Regions from separate parts of the Chroococcidiopsis cubana SAG 39.79 genome, predicted to be linked through region 1. Evidence: predicted binding sites of a transcription regulator. Region 1 holds the regulator's gene; each other region holds the start of a gene.

Evidence for each region. The regulator HrcA, encoded in region 1, represses chaperone genes, less so after heat shock. The targets are predictions, from matches to a motif close to TTAGCACTCNNNANTNNNGAGTGCTAA.
Region 2: the regulator HrcA is predicted to act here: its motif matches at 5,416-5,442, upstream of groL (chaperonin GroEL).
Region 3: the regulator HrcA is predicted to act here: its motif matches at 3,381-3,407, upstream of groES (co-chaperone GroES).

Annotation. Positions count from the first base shown of each region.
Region 1 is NZ_RSCK01000019.1:72,606-79,120, forward strand. It holds gene DSM107010_RS14320 (PilN domain-containing protein) at 1-286, opposite strand, end outside; gene pilM (type IV pilus assembly protein PilM) at 279-1,403, opposite strand; gene DSM107010_RS14330 (ABC transporter substrate-binding protein) at 1,532-2,854, shown strand; gene DSM107010_RS14335 (bifunctional folylpolyglutamate synthase/dihydrofolate synthase) at 2,888-4,183, opposite strand; gene DSM107010_RS14340 (hypothetical protein) at 4,441-4,674, shown strand; gene hrcA (heat-inducible transcriptional repressor HrcA) at 4,804-5,892, opposite strand; gene DSM107010_RS14350 (rhodanese-like domain-containing protein) at 6,410-6,515, opposite strand, start outside.
Region 2 is NZ_RSCK01000054.1:34,291-40,805, reverse strand. It holds gene DSM107010_RS24685 (cytochrome P450) at 1-1,027, shown strand, start outside; gene DSM107010_RS24680 (LmeA family phospholipid-binding protein) at 1,141-1,887, shown strand; gene DSM107010_RS38720 (hypothetical protein) at 1,965-2,120, opposite strand; gene purU (formyltetrahydrofolate deformylase) at 2,280-3,134, opposite strand; gene DSM107010_RS24670 (hypothetical protein) at 3,603-3,896, shown strand; gene trxA (thioredoxin) at 4,003-4,320, opposite strand; gene fabG (3-oxoacyl-[acyl-carrier-protein] reductase) at 4,594-5,358, shown strand; gene groL (chaperonin GroEL) at 5,476-6,515, shown strand, end outside.
Region 3 is NZ_RSCK01000030.1:17,170-23,684, reverse strand. It holds gene folB (dihydroneopterin aldolase) at 1-199, shown strand, start outside; gene DSM107010_RS18170 (DUF3891 family protein) at 250-1,035, opposite strand; gene groL (chaperonin GroEL) at 1,305-2,945, opposite strand; gene groES (co-chaperone GroES) at 3,052-3,363, opposite strand; gene DSM107010_RS18155 ((2Fe-2S) ferredoxin domain-containing protein) at 3,695-4,147, shown strand; gene DSM107010_RS18150 (response regulator transcription factor) at 4,661-5,308, shown strand; gene DSM107010_RS18145 (pentapeptide repeat-containing protein) at 5,590-6,515, shown strand, end outside.

The DNA of each region.
Region 1 (6,515 bases):
GCAATGTGCTAGTTTCAGCCTGAATTTTTTTCAATTCTTCTTCTTGCAAGCCCAAGCGGTTTAACTCTGCGTCTAACGCAGCTAGTTTGTTTTCCATCTGGGTGTTTTGCGTTTGTAACAACAACCACCAAGCCCCAACCACCACTGGAATCACCGCCGCTACAGCCGCTCCGACAAATAGAGGTGTTTGACCGACCGCTGACATCCGCGTTTTGCTTCCACCAGTCGCAAACCCTGACTTCTGGGGGGCGCGGTCTTTGAGAAAATTGACATCTAAACTATACATTGCCCCATGCACCTCTGAGTCCTAAACCGATCGCCGTTCCCAAACCCGGTCTTTGCATTGGAGTAATTTTCTCCTCGTCTACATCTAAAGACAGTGCTGCTACTGGATCGATTGGCGCTGTGGGAATGTTTAACTTTTGTTGGAAAAATTCACTCAAGTTGCCCAAACCACCGCCAGGTCCGCACAAAAGAACCTGTACCATTTCCAAATTCTCACTTTGACTGAGGTAAAAATCAATCGAGCGACGCAATTCGTCTGCTAATTCGGCTAAAACCCGCATCACTGCCAAAGTGCCAGAATCTACATCTGGCATATCTTCTGGTTCGTCATCATCATCTCCACTAGTCAGTGGTAGATTGAATGACTCCAACATTTGAGTATCCCTAGATGCAGGTAAATTCATCGATCGCAGGAGAGCGCTCTGCATTTGATACGTCCCAATCGGAATAGTACGGGAAAATTGCGGCACTCCATCAACAATAATGGCAATTTCTGTATTATCAAATTGAACATCGACCAGCGCTACGCCTTCATTCGAGTTATATGCCCGTAATTGCTCCCGAATCGTGCGAATTAAAGCAAAACTGTTAATTTCTATGACATTAACTTTTAACCCTGCATGTTGGAAGGTATCCATATAGGTGTCTGTAACTTGCTTGCGAGTCGCCACCAGCAATACTTGTACCTTCTCAATTCCATCTTCATCGACGAAGTAGCCTAGCTTTTGATAGTCAACATCAGCTTCTTCGCGCGGGTAGGGTAAGTACAAACCAGCTTCATGATTCAGTACCATTTCCCTTAGTTCTTGGTCATTTAGCTCTGCTGGCAAGGGAATTAGCCGCACGATTGACTCTCGCCCAGGCACGGCTGTCGCTACCCATTGGGCTTTGATTTTAGTGTCAGTTAGTGCCTTTTGAATTAATTCTGCCAGGGCTGGAGGGTCAGCAATTTGACCATCTTGAAACAGCCCTTCTGGAACCGGGGTGGAGGAAAAAGCTGTCAGTTTGTAACCCTGTCGCTGCTTTTTCAGTTGAGCTATATTAATTCGTTCAGGAGCTAGTTCAATGCCAACTCCACATCCACGCTTTGTCAGTAAACTTTTGAGACGGTCAATCACTGTTTTACTACTTGTCTATGAAGTAAAGAATTAGTCTAGCTGAAAGACTTGATACTCATTACAGCTACTCAATTTAACCTAGAATCACCAAGCTTGTTCAATGAATACATACGATCTTAAAAATGTCAATGACCAAAAGACTCGTAAATAGATTACAACCATCGAAGTTAATAATTCTTACCTTATTAGGTTTTGTTCTGAGTTGGGTAGTCAGTTGCGGTAGTGGGAACGTCGCTACTCAAGCACCTCAATCTAACTCTAACAGCCAAGAAATTGAGTTTTGGACGATGCAGTTGCAACCGGAATTCACCGATTTTTTCAACCAGAAGATTCAAGCTTTTGAAAAAGAAAATCCTGGGATGAAAGTCAACTGGGTAGACGTGCCTTGGTCGGCAATGGAGAGCAAAATTTTAACATCTGTCGCAGCAAAAACAGCTCCAGATGTCGTTAACTTAAATCCAGATTTTGCTTCTGTGTTAGCTGGTCGCAATGCTTGGCTGACATTGGATAATAAAATTTCGCCCGAGGTACGTTCCACTTATTTACCTAACATTTGGCAAGCAAGTACGCTCGACGGCAAAAGTTTCGGCATTCCCTGGTATCTCACCACGCGAGTTACGATTTATAACAGCGATTTACTCAAACAAGCAGGTGTTGCCAAGCCGCCAGCAACTTATGCGGAATTAGCGCAGGTGGCGAAGCAAGTTAAAGAAAAAACAGGCAAGTACGCCTTTTTTGCCACGTTTGTCCCAGAAGATTCATCGGAAGTGCTGCAATCTTTTGTTCAGATGGGGGTAACCTTGGTAAATGACAAAGGCAAAGCAGCATTTAATACACCCGCAGGCAAAGCCGCTTTCCAGTACTGGGTAGATTTGTATAAACAAGAACTCTTACCTCAAGAATCTTTAACCCAAGGGCATCGCCACGGAATTGAGATGTATCAAGCAGGAGAAACAGCTTTATTAGGGACGGGGGCAGAATTTCTCAAAACAATTTCAACTAATGCCCCAGAAATCGCGAAAGTTTCTGCTGTTGCACCAGAAATCACCGGAACCACAGGTAAAAAGAATGTTGCCGTGATGAATTTAGTGATTCCCAAAGATAGCGATCGCCCCGACGCAGCGATAAAATTTGCTTTATTTGTGACCAACAGCGATAATCAACTCGCCTTTGCCAAAGCCGCCAACGTCCTTCCTTCAACAATTCCCGCTTTGGCTGATAGCTATTTCAAATCCGTGCCTACAGGGGATAAATCCGAAATGGATCGGGCGCGGGTGGTGAGTGCTAGCCAGTTAAAACAAGCAGAGGTGCTAATTCCCGCAATGGAGAATATCAACGTCCTCAAACGCGCCATTTACGAAAACCTCCAAGCCGCCATGCTGGGAGAAAAAACAGTCGATGCAGCGATCGCGGATGCTGCGAAAGAATGGGATGCTAAGGCTGGAAAATAACGGTTCTATGTAGTGGCGCACAGATGTGCGCCCCTACCCAGCAATGCGTAAAAAATATCCAACCAAATACAACGAACCACAGAGAATCATTAAATTTGATGATTTTGTCGCCGCTTCTAATCCAGCGAAGAGATCTGAGTAGGTGTGACACGTAGCTAGTTGGGGACATTCACAGGCTAGCTTTGCTAGTGTTTCAGGATCGGCAGTACTATGATCTGGAACAGGGACGAGATGTAACTCATCCTTGGGGCGCAATAAGGCGCGTAAAATATCTGCGTGGTCTTTGGTAGATAGCATCCCCATCACCCAACAAACAGGCTGTTCGAGGGTATCGACATATTGACGTAAAGCTCGCGCCGCTGCTGGATTGTGCGCCCCATCAATCAAGAGTTTACGTCCTTGCCAAGTCGTCCATTGCAAACGCCCCAACCATTTTGCTTTTCCCATCCCATTTGCGATCGCCTCAGCCGAAATTTTCCACCCTTGTTGCTGCAAAATTCGTAAAGCTGCAATTGCCAAAGCGGAATTCATCAATTGGATGTCTCCTAACAGAGGTAGAGGATATTTGATGTCGTTGGTTGTTGGTTGTTGGTGCATCTTCAATTCCGAATTCCGAATTCCGAATTCCGAATTCCGAAATTCTGCCCAACCTGGTTCAATTTGACGCGAGGGTAGGGGAAAGACAGCGGGACATCCAAGTTCTTCGATCCGCGATCGCACGACGGTTTCTGCTTCTGGGGGTAATTGTCCGATGACTGCGGGACAGTTGGGTTTGAGAATTCCTGCTTTTTCTCGGGCAATATCTGCTACGGTTGGTCCTAGCTGTTGCCAGTGTTCGCGACTGATGGAAGTAATCACCGTGACTAAGGGGCGATTGCAAACGTTGGTAGCATCTAATCTTCCTCCTAACCCAACTTCTATGACTGCGATATCTATCTGAACTTGGGCAAAGTACAACCAAGCCGCAGCAGTAATAATTTCAAATTGAGTTGGGGTTTCCTCGTCTAGCGAAATTGCCTGCTGTACTTGTAGCAATATTTGCTGTAGGGTTTCTGGTGCGATCGGTTGTTCGTCTAGACAAATGCGTTCCGTCCAATCTACCAAATGAGGAGAAGTATAGCGCCCAACTCGATAGCCTGCTTCTTTAAGTACGGCAGACAGGTAAGCGCAGACAGATCCTTTGCCGTTTGTCCCCGCTACGTGAATGACTGAAACTTGCTGCTGAGGATTACCCAAATTAGCCAGCAGTCGTTGAATTCGTTCTAAACCAAGATGTACGCCGAAGCGCTGATATGGTTTCAGGATAGAGTCAATGTTTTTGTCGGTCATTGGTCAATGGTCATTTGTCATTGGTTAATTGCAGCCATTCTCCCTTGTCCCCCTTGTCCCCCTTGTCCCCCTTCGCCCCCTAATCCCCACTCCCTTCGGTCGTGGGGTCCCCGAGTTCCCCCTTGTCCCCCTTGTCCCCCTCACTCCTCACTCCTCACTCCTCACTCCTCATGCATCCACTTTTTGACAGATGCAGTTCCTATTTGGGTAAGTAAGGTGGTTATTAGTTACGATTTTGAATTTCGGAGGGTAAATCTATGACTGCTACTGGAAGTGAAAGAGCAATGAGCAATTTAGAATATGATTTGCTCACAGCGTTACATCATAAGGCTGAAGCCGTCAAAGCATATGAAACATACATCAATGACGCTCAGTCAATGGATTCTCAACCTTGTGTAGAGTTGTTCCAAAAATTACGCGAACAAGATAAACAGCAAGCGCAAGAGATCCGGCAACATTTACAAGAAGTGATGCAAAAAGGCAAGATGTAGAATAGTCATTGATCATTGGTCATTGGTCAAAAAGGTGCGTGTAAAACACTTATGTAAGGGCGGGTTTTGACCAAAAATTTATAACTCAGGTTGTCAATCTCTTTGCTAAACTCGCCCCTACTGACTTCGCTAGTTGCTTAATGCATCAGATAGATAATCAGCAGCAGCTTCGACTATGGCGATCGCAGTTTCGTAATCTAAACGAGTTGGTCCTAAGACTCCTACACTACCAACGGGAACTGTACCGCGTCGATAGGTAGATGAAATTAGGGTACAACCACGAATAGGTTCGAGCGTATTTTCTGAGCCGATGCGAATTGTGACTCGCCGCCTGGAGTTAGAATCTAATTCCGGTTCTTCAAAAATAAAAGGTAGTAGCTGCTGCTGTTCTTCTTCTAATAGATGTAGAATCGTTTGAACTTGCTGTAACTCGGCAAATTCAGGCTGACGCAAGACTTCGGATACGCCTCGGATGGCAATTTGCGTGCTAGCCGGGAGTGGCTGAGTTCGCCGACAAATATCTGCAAATACAGTTTTTAAGCGATCGCCATATTGTTGAAATTCGCGGTCTAATTGATTCCAGTCAAGTGATGCTAATTCATACAGCGATCGCCCGCGCAGTTGGCTATTGAGGAAGTTGGAAAGTATTTGTAGCTCTCTTTCTATAACTTCTGGTTCTGATTCTAAGACTGTTTCCGCTTCTGAAGTCGGCAAATCTAACAAGACTGATTGGGTTTCATAAGTATCGGTTACCACAATCAACATTATCCGCCCTGACTCAATTTGAATCAGTTGAATGTGGCGTAACCGTGCCATATTAGCGCTAGGCATGGTAATTAAAGTAATGCACCCACTCACCTTGGCTAAAATCTGCGCTGCGCCTCTTAATAAAGCTTCCAAGCTCCAATCTTCCCACTTTAATTGCTCTTGGAGTAGCTGTTCTACCTGTCGTCCCCAGACATCGGAAGGAGTTATGAGGCGATCGACATAAATTCGATAGCCAGAGTCAGATGGAATTCTTCCCGCCGAGGTGTGAGGTTGATAAAGTAAACCAGCTTTTTCTAGCACTCCCATCGCGTTACGAATGGTTGCAGAACTCACGCCGAGGTTATATTCTTCCAATAAAGCTTTGGAACCCACGGGTTCGGCAGTGGCGATGTAATGTCGTACCGTTGCCCAAAGTATATGCTGTTGGCGATCGTTTAGCTGCACTTGCATAGGTGAAATGAGAATAGTGAGATGAGAAGCGAATTTAAGAAATGTAAATGTAATCTCTAGATTTTTTTAATTTTTAGTTATTCAAGATAGCAAAAAAGATAGACCGTGTTAAATAAATACAAAGTTATATTTCGATTGTGCCTCAACTCCTGCACGGTTTTAGCTATTTCTCAAGAAAGATACCCTGAGTTTACATAAAACTTACTGTCTGTCAATATATACATGTTAAATCTTATGACCTATATCCGGCAGAGTTAAAACTTCTACCTAGACAAATTCGACCGGAGCTATACTCTGTGTAACTTCGGCAACCCTAAATCTAATATAGACTGTACTTTTGCTTAAAATTAAAAACTGTTTGGTAGCAATTATTACTGAAAGCGATTGGAATGGGGAACGGGAAACAGTGAGTAGTGAAGGGTTTGACGGTTGATGGTTGGCAGTAAACGCTACGCTACACTGCGTGAAGACAGTTGTTGCTCCTCTGTCCCTGCTCGTGCGCTCCCTGATAACTATCCTAGTATCTAGGAACAGATGGATCGATCGCAGTGGAGTAAGCATCAATTCCCCCTGCTAAATTTCTAAGATTTGTAAAACCTTGACGGCTCAACCACTGGCACATT
Region 2 (6,515 bases), on a different contig from region 1:
TGGCGATCGCATGAAAACTTACGGGCAAATTATTTGTCAAATTACTCAAGACGTAACTCAACAATGGCAAGTTGGCAAACAGATTTCTATTAACCACTTCCTTCCCGATATTACTTTACAAATTATTTTACAAGTTGTATTCGGTATTAGTCCTGGGGAGAGGTACGAACAATTAAAAGTTAAATTAAGTTCTCTGCTAGAAGACGTTACTACTCCCTGGTACTCCAGTTTATTCTTTTTCCCACCATTACAAAAAGACTTGGGTGCGTGGAGTCCTTGGGGACATTTTGTCAGACGCAGACAACAAATTGACAAATTAATCTATGCAGAAATATCGCAACGGCGACGAGAAAACAATCCGACGCGCACCGATATTTTATCAATGTTAATGTCGGCACGGGATGAAAATGGACAGCAGATGAATGATGAGGAATTACGCGATCAGTTGATGTCTCTTTTATTATTAGGCTATGAAACTACAGCAGCAGCGCTAGCATGGGCATTTTACCTGATCCATTCTCATCCACAAGTGCGCGATCGCCTACAACAAGAATTGAATAATGCAGATCGTACTAAACCAGATGCGATCGCCCAACTCCCATATCTTACTGCTATCTGTCAAGAATCCCTCCGAGTTCACCCCATTGCTTTAATTTGTACTCCTCGAATGGTAAGAGACTCCGTACAAATTGCTGGAGATAAATTCAACGCTGGGACAATTATCGTACCTTGTATTTACCTCACCCATAGAAGAGAAGAAATCTATCCTCAACCAGAAAAATTTCAACCAGAAAGATTCCTACACCAAAAATTTTCACCCTTTGAATATCTTCCCTTTGGTGGTGGTAGTCGCGGTTGTATTGGTGCAGCTTTTTCGCTATATGAAATGAAACTCGTACTTGCTACTGTGTTATCGCAGTATGAATTAGAACTAGCAAATTCTCGTCCTGTTTCTCCAGTTCGGCGAGGCATTACAATTGTCCCTTCTGAAAATGGGATGCAAATGTCAGTTGTTGGTTATAAGTAAGGTGGGTATTGCCCACCTTACCATTCATTACTTATGCCAAATTGCAGATACATTCCTTAATACTGCGGATCTAACATCGATCTCAAGCAGAGTCAAAAGGATGCGATCGCGAGATGGATAACGAGCCACGGTTAGAAGAACAAGTCATCGATGCAGTAGCAGAAGTAGGAATATCTAGCCAAGTAGATAACGCTGAAAAAATTGATGTTGATATTCAAACAAATCTCTTAAAGCTAATTTTAGGGCAAGCAGATTCAGTAGATTTTACTGGACAAGGCGTAGTTATACAAAAAGACATCCGCCTGCAAGAAATTGAGGTACAAACGGATAAAGTTGATGTGAATCCACTCAGCGCTCTTTTTGGCAAGGTTGAATTAGATAAACCATTAGATGCTATTGCTAAAATTGTCATTACGGAACCAGATTTAAATCGCGCTTTGAAGTCTGAGTACGTATTAAAAAAAGCACGTAATTTTAAACTAAATGTAGACGGACAAACTGTTATTTTAGAAATGCAGCAGATGCAATTACAGTTACCCGGAGATAACAAAATGGTCTTCGATGGTAAGGTGTTGTTGCACGAAAAAGGCGAAACGCAGCCACTCGGTTTTACAGCTACATTTCGCCCCCGTACCCAGAAGCAACCAGTTATCGTTGAGAATTTTCAATGCGATCGCAATGAAGGAATATCTTTTGCGATCGCGCTGTCATTAATGGAAAAAGTCAAACAATGGATGGATTTACCCTATTTCGATCTAGAAGGAATAGCACTCAGAGTTGAAGAAATGACGGCGCAAGCAGGTCAGTTAGCTTTACAAATCCAAATTAGAATGAAACAAATACCTCAGAATTTAATTTAATAGGACACAATGCAAATTAATATATTTCCATTGTAGAGATGTTACATGTAACGTCTCTACAATGGAAATATTCAATATTAACTATTAACTGTTAATTCTACTTGTCCATACTTACTCATAATCTTGCGGTAAGTAGCAATTATGCTAGGAATGTAGCGCCACCAGGTTGCTATGAGGGCTACACTAAAAGTAGAGACAAAGCCGAAGGTGAAGAATTTCTCTAGAATTGACATAGAAATTGCCTTTGTAGATGGAACAAATATTAGAAAATTCTTAAGAACTGAATTGATTGTAGATTTTCTATCTTAAAATCATCCTCTGTAAAAATACTGTAATTGTATTTTTATCGATTAAAGCAGCTTTTCATGATGGTCTGCGCATAATCTCTTTCACTACTCAAACACCACAGTCTTATTCCCGTAAATTAAGACACGGTGTTGTAAATGCGATCGCACGGCTCTAGCTAAAACGACTCGTTCTAAATCTTTACCTTTACGGATCAGGTCGCTGACCTCATCGCGGTGGCTGATGCGGACGACATCTTGTTCGATAATTGGTCCAGCATCGAGTTCTGATGTTACGTAATGAGCGGTAGCACCGATAATTTTTACTCCGCGTTCGTAAGCTTTCTGGTATGGATTTGCGCCTACAAAAGCAGGAAGGAACGAATGGTGAATGTTAATTGCTTGAGGAAATCGGGTAATAAATTCGGGACTGAGAATTTGCATATATTTTGCCAGAACGATAAGATCGATGTCGTACCGGTGCAAAAGTTCTAACTGTTTTTCCTCTTGAGCCGCTTTGTTATCTTTGTTAACGGGAATATAGTAATAATCTATACCAAATTGTTTTGCTACCCATTCTAAATCGGCATGATTGCTAATAATCAGAGGAATTTCTGCGGCATACTCTTTTGCCTGTTGTCGGAGAATTAGATCGAATAAGCAATGTTCTTGCCGACTCACCCAAATAGCAAGGCGTGGGATGGTGTCGGAAAAGTGTAGTTGCCATTGAGCCTCTAGAGGCTGTGCGATCGCGCCAAAGGCAGGCGCAATTAGCTCTCGCGGTAGATGAAAACCCTCTAATTGCCATTCAATGCGGGTTAGAAACAAACCAGCAGCAAAGTCTGTATGCTGATCGGCATGGATAATGTTACCACCATTGGCATAGATAAAATTAGCAATTTTTGCTACTAATCCTTGTCGGTCGGGACAAGAAATGAGTAGAGTTGCTGTCAGTCTATTCATATTACTTAACCTTCGCTTGATGTATAAGAAAACCTTTATAAACTGTCTTCTATCTTCAGTACGAACGTAGTATTAGATATATCGAGTTTGAATTTCATTGTCTCTGATAACTGCCTCTGGATTGTCCGCAAGTTAAAAGTATGAAATAATACATAAACAAGATCGGGAATTGCTGGAAGCGCGTGTGAGGGTATACGAGCATTCATAGCACTAGTCTGGAATAGCTTTTTGGGCTGACGTATTTCATTGTCAGAGTCTTTTGCGGCTTGAAAGCAAGTTACTAACAAGGTGCTACGGATAAATGTCGATTAGTTAAGGCTTTCGGGTCAGATCGTTACAGGGTGTTCGGGCTACATAGCGCTCAAAAGAGCGTATTAACGATAACTTCGTCGACCGCGCTGCTGGTTTGGGGTAGCTGCTGAATTCTTTTCAGACTCAACCTATTTTTAGAAAATGACTTTTTAGAAAATGATGCTACAAACAATTATTACTGCTGGGGCGACTTTCTATATTACAATCGCGGCTTGTCTGTTTACTCAGTGGGCAGACATCATGCAGCGAGACCTTGGCAAACGCTCTCAATTACTTCTACTCAGAATATTTTTAGTCATAGTCACTCTTTTTTGGCCAATTATCGTACCCATTGCTTATCTAGAATTGTTAATTAAAGTTAAGAAAGACAAAGAAAAAATGAGTTGGTTGGCAGAGCGATCGCCTGAAAGTTTTTCAGCGACAACCGCTGACGATTCATTGCTGTCATAACTGATATCATTACCGCTATCATAATTGTCATCATTGCTAATAAAATAGCTTTTTCCTACAGTAAAAGCCCGCAAATGCGGGCTTTTTATTGAATGAAATATTTTGACTAAATTAGAGCTTGTAAATGTTCGATTAAATTAGGTGCTGGTACTACGCCCTCAATGCGATCGACTGGTTGACCCTGCTTAAATAGTACTAGTGTGGGCAAGGCATGAATTTGATATTGACTGGCGAGTTGTGGATATTTATCAGTATCGATTTTCACAATACGGATTTTAGATTTGAGACGCTCGTTTACTTGTTCTAAAATTGGAGCCATCATCTGGCAAGGACCGCACCATGCAGCGTAAAAATCTACCAGTACAGGCACATCAGCACCAGAAATCATTTCGGCAAAATTATTGAACTGCTGTTTAGTAGCCATGAGATTTAACACAGTTTTTTACTGTTATATCTCAAGTAGCAGTGAGTGGTGCGTGTTGATGCGGGTGTAGGGTGTAGTGAGTGGCTGGTAGCTAGTGGCTAGTGGCTGGTAGCTGGAATTCCTCCCTCAACTTCCTCAGCTTCCTTGTCCCCCTTGTCCTCCTTGTCTCCCTACTCCCTGCTCCCTACTCCCTGCTCCCTATTGATAAGATGGTTAGCGCGGTGGTTTAAGTGCGATCGCTAAGTGAGAGTATTTACGTAAGAGTCATTGTTTATGGAAGTATTGCCAGAGGATTTACAACGGTTACGCCAACAAGTCGCAATCGTCACGGGGGCTTCGCGAGGAATTGGACGGGCGATCGCTTTGAGTTTAGCCGCAGAAGGGGCAAACGTTGTTGTAAACTACGCAAGTTCTAGTTCCGCCGCTAAAGAAGTGGTAGAAGAAATTGAGGCGGCGGGGGGTAGCGCGATCGCAATTCCGGCTGATGTCTCTGACGCGGCTCAAGTAGATACTCTGGTTAATACTGTTGTAGAAAAATGGAAGCGAATTGATGTTTTGATAAACAATGCTGGTATTACCCGCGATACTTTGTTATTGCGAATGAAACCGGAAGACTGGCAAGCAGTCATCGACCTCAATCTTACAGGCGTATTCCTTTGTACCAAAGCTGTTAGCAAAATCATGCTCAAGCAACGCAGCGGGCGCATCATTAATATTGCTTCTGTAGCCGGACAAATGGGCAATCCCGGTCAAGCAAATTATAGCGCCGCAAAAGCTGGGGCGATCGGATTTACTAAAACCGTTGCGAAAGAACTTGCCTCCCGTGGCATTATCGTCAATGCTGTTGCCCCTGGTTTTATCACTACTGACATGACCAGTAACATTGATTCTGAAGATATTCTGAAATATATTCCCTTGAGTCGTTACGGCAAACCCGAAGAAGTTGCTGGTATGGTGCGCTTTCTCGCCGCCGATCCTGCGGCTGGTTACATTACAGGTCAAGTCTTCAACGTCGATGGTGGCATGGTTATGGCTTAAGAGCGATTAGCGTCTAGCAATTAGCTAACAGCTAATTGCTAAACGCCAGTAGTTTCATTAGCACTCAACTCAAGAGAGTGCTAAATTGACTAATGGAAGCTTGAGGAAACGAAGCGTATGTCAAAAATCGTTGCGTTTGATGATGAATCGCGGCGGGCATTGGAACGGGGTGTGAATGCCCTTGCCGATGCCGTGAAAATTACCCTGGGTCCAAAAGGTCGCAACGTCCTGTTAGAGAAAAAATACGGTGCGCCTCAGATTGTCAATGATGGGATTACTGTAGCTAAAGAAATTGAGTTGGAAGACCCCCTAGAAAATACTGGGGCGCGTCTGATTCAGGAAGTTGCATCGAAGACCAAAGATGTAGCTGGGGATGGTACGACTACGGCGACGGTTCTCGCCCAAGCGATGATTCGTGAGGGACTGAAGAACGTAGCAGCGGGTGCTAATCCAGTGGCGCTGCGTCACGGAATCGAGAAGACCGTTGCCAAACTGGTAGAAGAAATTGCTGCTGTCGCCAAACCAGTCGAAGGAAATGCGATCGCCTCTGTGGCGACTGTCTCGGCTGGAAACGATGAAGAAGTTGGGGCGATGATCGCTGAGGCAATGGAGCGAGTCACCAAAGACGGTGTGATTACCGTTGAGGAATCCAAGTCTCTCACGACCGATTTAGACGTGGTAGAAGGGATGCAGTTGGATCGAGGTTATATTTCTCCCTACTTCATCACCGACAACGAGCGGATGGTAGCAGAGTTTGAGAATCCTCGCTTGTTGATTACAGACAAGAAAATTAGCACGATCCAAGATTTGATTTCGATTTTGGAAAAAGTCGCTCGTGCCGGACAACCTTTGATTATTATTGCTGAGGATGTCGATGGAGAAGCTTTAGCAACTTTGGTTGTGAATAAAGCTCGTGGCGTGTTGAGCGTTTGCGCGATTAAAGCCCCAGGATTTGGCGATCGCCGTAAAGAAATGTTGCGCGACATCGCCGTACTAACTGGCGGTCAGTTGATTTCTGAAGAAATCGGCTTAAGCTTGGATACCGCTTCTTTGGAGATGATGGGTGTTGCTCGTAAAGTCATCATCGACAAAGAATCTACCACAATCGTCGCCGAAGGCGAAAATAAAGCTGATGTGGAAAAGCGCATCAGTCAAAT
Region 3 (6,515 bases), on a different contig from region 1:
TATTATTAGTAACGTTCAGCATTTAGTTAAGACTTCTAAGTTTGCATTAGTCGAAAAACTAGCAACAGCGATCGCGGAATCTATTTTAGCAGTGAAGGGGACAGAACAAGTTAAAGTAAAATTATCTAAACCCGCCGCACCCATACCAGATTTTAGCGGCAGAATTTCAATTGAAATTACGAGAAATGCTCGGGAATAATTTCCAATTCAATGTAGAGACGTTACATGTAACGTCTCTACATAACGTTTCTACATTGGAATCAAAACAGTAGACATATTTACCCATTCTGCATTTGCCAAAGCCTGACGCATTTGAGTTTCATCGGTAAACTTTTCATTTAAAACTCGCCCATCATAATTGAGTTTTACTTCATCTCGTTCAAATGCCCAAGGTTCAACTTTAATTTTGTCAAAATTATCATTTACAGGAATCAGAGTTAGAGTCGTTTCCCCAGATGCGGTAGGAATATGATGAAATTGCCTTTCCTCTCGCAGTCCCATACATAAAGCAAGTGATAATAAATCCCAAATTGCTACTAATTTGCGATTGCGTTGAATTACTTCTGGAGTTGTATGATTTGCATAGTAAGAGTCATTCTGTAAATAATTAACGAGCTGTTTTTGATAAGCATATTCTTGCTGCAAATATTCTTCTACTAACTGAGTAGATTCAGGTGAATTTTCCCATTTTCGGAAGCGCTCAAACAATCCCGTACCGTGGAGCGAAACCAATAACGCTGCATATCTACCGTAAGACGAAGTTAAATGCTTGACACCAGACCAAATCTTAACCGAGATTTCTGAAGGGAGTTCCATAAAATGATGAGGATAACCCGTCTGGAGATTTAAAGTCGGTTCGTTTTCCCAAAAGACCCAACCAATATCGTGTATTGCCGCACCAAGACAAACTTCTTCTCTAGGCGTAAAATTCCCAAAATCTTGATTTCCCCAAGCTTGTGCCAGACAACCTGCAATCCAAGCATGAGTTGGTTGTGCGATCGCAATTATTCCTGTTGGTGTTTGGCGGTGGAGCATCTCTCTGCGTTCTCGCTCGATTAACTTGAGATTAAATTAACATTTTCCTGTCTGTCGCCTAGCCATAGATATAGTCAATAGCTTCTGTTTTGGAAAATGGTAGAAATTTTAAACAGAGATGGATGCAGGTGGCACGTAAAATACAAATGCGATCGGTTTTTTGACTTTTAACTTTTGACTTTTGACTTTATAAAAAAACAGCCACCTCCCAAGGGAAGCAGCTGTATTCTTCACAATTGAGGTAGACAGTAGCCTACCTCTAACAAACTTTAGTAATCGAAATCTCCGCCACCCATACCAGCGCCAGCACCAGCAGGAGCGCCATCTTTTGGTTCAGGCTTATCAACCACGATACACTCAGTTGTCAGCACCATACCAGCGATAGAAGCAGCATTTTGCAGCGCGGAACGAGTCACTTTAGCAGGGTCAACAATACCAGCGCTAAACATATCGACGTACTCGTTTTTAGCAGCGTCGAAGCCGATATTGAAATCTTTTTCCTTGACGCGCTCGGCGATGACCGCACCGTTTTGACCTGCGTTTTCAGCAATCCGCTTCAGGGGAGAAGTTAGAGCGCGAGCTACAATTGATGCACCGATTAATTCTTCACCCTTGAGGCTGCTACTTGCCCACTGTTCCAACTGAGGAGCTAAGTGAGCCAAGGTTGTACCACCACCAGGAACGATACCTTCTTCTACGGCGGCTTTGGTAGCGTTAATCGCGTCTTCCAGGCGTAGTTTGCGGTCTTTCATTTCGGTTTCAGTTGCAGCACCGACTTTGACCACAGCAACGCCACCAGCTAGTTTAGCTAAGCGCTCTTGTAGCTTTTCTCTGTCGTAGGAAGATTCGGTTTCGTCCATTTGACGGCGAATCTGTTCGCAACGAGCCTTAACAGCTTGTTCGTTACCTTCAGCGACAATTGTGGTGTTGTCTTTGGTAATGGTGATCCGGCGTGCTTTACCGAGCATGTCTAGCTTGGTGTTATCCAGCTTCAGACCAGCATCTTCAGTAATCAATTGACCACCAGTGAGGATAGCGATATCTTCCAGCATAGCCTTGCGGCGATCGCCAAACCCAGGAGCCTTGACCGCAGCTACGTTGAGTACGCCACGCAGACGGTTAACAACTAGGGTTGCTAGCGCTTCTTTTTCAATATCTTCTGCCAAAATCAGCAGCGGACGACCAGAACGTGCAACTTGCTCTAGTACGGGGACTAAATCTTGTACCAAAGCAATTTTCTTGTCGGTAATCAAAATGAAAGGTTCGTCTAGAACAGCTTCCATCCGTTCGGGATCGGTAGCGAAGTAGGGAGAGATGTAACCTTTGTCAAAGCGCATCCCTTCGGTGATTTCTAGTTCGGTTGTCATGGACTTCCCTTCTTCTAGGGAAATGACACCTTCTTTACCCACCTTATCCATCGCTTCAGCGATCATGCTGCCAACTTCTTCATCGTTACCAGCAGAAATCGAACCGACTTGAGCGATCGCTTTAGAATCCTCTACAGGACGAGCGTGTTCGGCAATCTTTTCTACTAGGAAGTTAGCCGCTTTATCGATCCCGCGCTTGAGGGAAATTGCATTTGCACCCGCAGCAACGTTACGCAAGCCTTCTTTTACAATGGCGTGAGCTAATACGGTTGCAGTGGTTGTACCATCACCCGCAGCGTCATTGGTTTTGGAAGCAGCTTGACGAATTAGAGATACACCAGTGTTTTCGACGTGATCTTCTAATTCAATTTCTTTAGCGATGGTTACGCCATCATTGACGATCTGCGGTGCGCCAAACTTTTTCTCTAGCACCACGTTACGACCCTTTGGACCCAGCGTAACGGCTACCGCTTCAGCTAGAATGTCCATACCCCGTTCTAGGGCGCGACGAGCGTTTTCGTTGTAAATAATGCGCTTTGCCATAGTTGTCTTGCGATTTTGGATTTTAGATTTTGGATTTTAGATTTTGTAAATTGGTAGTTGGTAATTGGTAGTTGTGGATCTCCCATTACCCATTACCCATTACCGATTAGCTAACAACTGCTAAAATGTCTTTCTCAGACAACAGCACGTACTCATCTGTACCTAGCTTTACGTCTGTGCCAGCGTACTTAGAGTAAAGAACTTTGTCTCCAACCTTAACTTCTAATTCTTGGCGAGAACCATCATCATTACGCTTACCAGGACCAATGGCGACGATTTCACCAACTTGGGGTTTTTCCTTAGCAGTGTCGGGCAAGTACAAACCGCCAGCGGTTTTCTCTTCTGAGGCGCTGACTTTGACAAATACGCGATCGCCTAGTGGCTTAACTGTAGAAACGCTTAAAGATACTGCTGCCATACAAATTCCTTGCCTTGTTAGCACTCTCAACTCCTGAGTGCTAATTTAGCCAAAAGATAGAGATCGTGGCAACAAATTCGATTGTACGGGTTTCCGAACTAGAGAGTCGGGGGACAAGGGGGACAAGGGGGAACTCGCTCTTCCCCACGACCGAAGGGAGTGGGGATTAGGGGGCGAAGGGGGACAAGGGGGACAAGGGGGACAAGGGGGACAAGGAGGACAAGGGGATAATGAGGAACAAGACAATTTAAAATGCAATGTGTATGCGTGTAAATTATGTAACTTACCCGTTTCATTCCCTGAAGCTGAGATTTTCTCCCTCACTCCTCAAATGACCGACAACCTGACACCCCAAGATGAAACCTGTAAACCAAAAGATGATGAAGCTTTGGCTGTTTGCGTCCAGGCTTTAGGTTTACCGCAAATTCAACGCCATGTTTTTATTTGTGCCGACCAGACTTTACCGCAGTGCTGTTCTAAGGAAGCGAGCCTAGAATCTTGGGATTACTTGAAAAAACGCCTCAAACAATTAAAACTCGATAAACCAACGAGCGATCGCCCCAGTTGTATCTTTCGCACGAAGGCTAACTGCTTGCGCGTCTGTACTAATGGTCCAATTCTCGTAGTGTATCCCGATGGGGTTTGGTATCGTCAGGCAACCCCCGAAGTTATCGAACGGATTATCCAAGAACATCTCATCGGCAACCAAATTGTGCGCGAATATGCCTTTCTCGTTCATCCTCTTCCAGAACCGACATCAGACGCGATCGCTGATGACAACTAGTGCAGCATCAGAGAAGTCAATAGAATTGGCAAAATAACTTGGCAAAATAACTAAAAAGCCATCAGTTCTTTTGCACGAGACCCCATCTCATCACAGTTTATTAAGGATAGTTACAAAGAATATTTGATTTAGCAAACAAAATTGACTGACTTTTCTCAGTACAAATTTTGGCGTTTGCTCCTACTTTAGTGGGTTTTACTGATTCTTTCAAATAAAGATAGGTATATTTTGCTATTGTATCAGGTTTTATACGACAACGCCGAAAAAAGAATATATAATGATATCGCCTAAGTTATACCAAATAGGGCGTATCATTAGGTGTCCGTACTAAGACTGAAATCTTTGCAGTTGCAGTGCAGCACTAAAGCTATAAATCTTCTTTGAAGATTAAAATGGCTTTCCGACTACAATTCAGCGAGACCGAGGTCAGTAAAATACCACCAAACCGATAAATTGCAAGAGAAACTGCTATTGAAAAGTTCGACTGACTCAATTGTGGCGAGTAAGCGCAGCATGAAGGAAACTAGCGTAAAAGAGCACAAGCGACTGCTATTAATAGATGATGACCCCAACCTCATATTACTCGTCAAGGATTACCTAGAATTCCGAGGCTATGAGGTCATCACCGCAGAAAACGGGCGAGAGGCTTTAGAAGTTCTGGAGCAGGAAATTCCAGATATGATTATCTGTGACGTGATGATGCCAGAAATGGATGGCTATCAGTTTGTCAATCAGGTAAGACAGGACGAACGCACCAGTTGGATTCCGATTCTATTTCTTTCTGCCAAGGGTCAAAGCCAAGACAAAATCAAAGGTTTAAACATCGGTGCTGATGTCTACATGGTCAAACCATTCGAGCCAGAGGAACTAGTGGCTCAAGTGGAAGCTTCTCTTAAACAAGCTTATCGCCAGAGACAACAATCAGGTGGCAACGGCGAAAACGAGACAAAAATTCAAGTTCCTTTTGACGTGCATCTGACGCAAACAGAGCTAAAAGTCGTGCAATATGTGGCGAGAGGTCTAGCTAATCGCGATATTGCCGAAGAACTGAATGTGAGTCAGCGGACAGTAGAAAGCCACGTGTCTAATATGCTTGGTAAAACGGGATTGCACAATCGTACTGAGCTAGCACGTTGGGCAATTGAAAATCAAATGGCATGACTCGACATGGAAAATTGGCGGCTGGAGACTGGGGAATTCAAGAAAAAATGTAGCGGATTATGGCAAGAATAACTATATAGTTGAATCAGCACGACTGGCTGATGCCGTATAGATTAAATCCTGCTGTCATCTGCCTCCTGCTTTCTTGAGCTAGTGTTGTCTCAGTAGTGATAAGTTTAGTTTAAGTTTCTTATTAGGCGATCGCCTAAAAGAAGGTAGCGAATACGCAATTAGCTGCCTATCATGGGTAATACCAAGCTAGTGAGGATGCGGCAGTAGTAATGTTAGACCTGAACCACTGCTACAGAGTACTTGGATTAGAGCCTGGAGCCTCCCTGGAAGAAATTAACCAGGCGTATAAGGACTTGGCTTTTATTTGGCATCCCGATCGCATCCCGAAAGAGAATCAGCGGTTGCAGCAAAAAGCGCAAGAAAAATTAAAAGAAATTAATCAAGCGCGAGAGCAATTGCGGGTAATTCAGACTCGCACGGGTAAATTTACTCCCGCGCAACCAAAACCAGAGTCTCGCAGTAGATCTAAACAGTCGCAGGCTCATTCTCAATCTCATTACTACTCAGCGTCACAATCGCGCCAGCAAAGTTATTCGCAGTCGAGCAGCAATAATTCTCAGTCATATTACGATTCAACCGCGCGATCGCGTCAGCAGGCAAGTTCGCAGTCGAACGGCAATAATTCACAATCTAGCTACAAACAACCGTCGCAATCGCACTACGACTCTACTCAGTCGCACCAGCAGTCACATTCGCAATCTAGCTATAAGCAACCGTACCAGTCAGATTACTACTCAGCTTCACAGTCGAGCTACAAGCAGCAATCACCTCCCTCAAGCTATTACTCGGGATCGCAATCGCCCCAACAGAGTAGTTCTCAGTCTTACTATTCTGCTTCTAAGTCGCCCCAGCAAGCCACTGCTTCATCTTCCCCCCATCAACCTTACCGTCCTCACTATCCCGATATGACTGGAGCCGATTTACGGGGTGCTGAGTTGAAAGAAAAAGATTTATCGGGGAGAAACTTGAGCAAAGCTAACTTAAGTAAAGCCGATCTGAGCGATTCTTTTCTACACAAAGTCAATTTACAAGAAGCAAATCTGTCTCAAGCCAACTTATTTCGCGCCAACTTATTAGGCGCAAATTTAACTTCAGCCAATTTACAGGAAGCCAATTTAATTGGTGCTGACTTGAG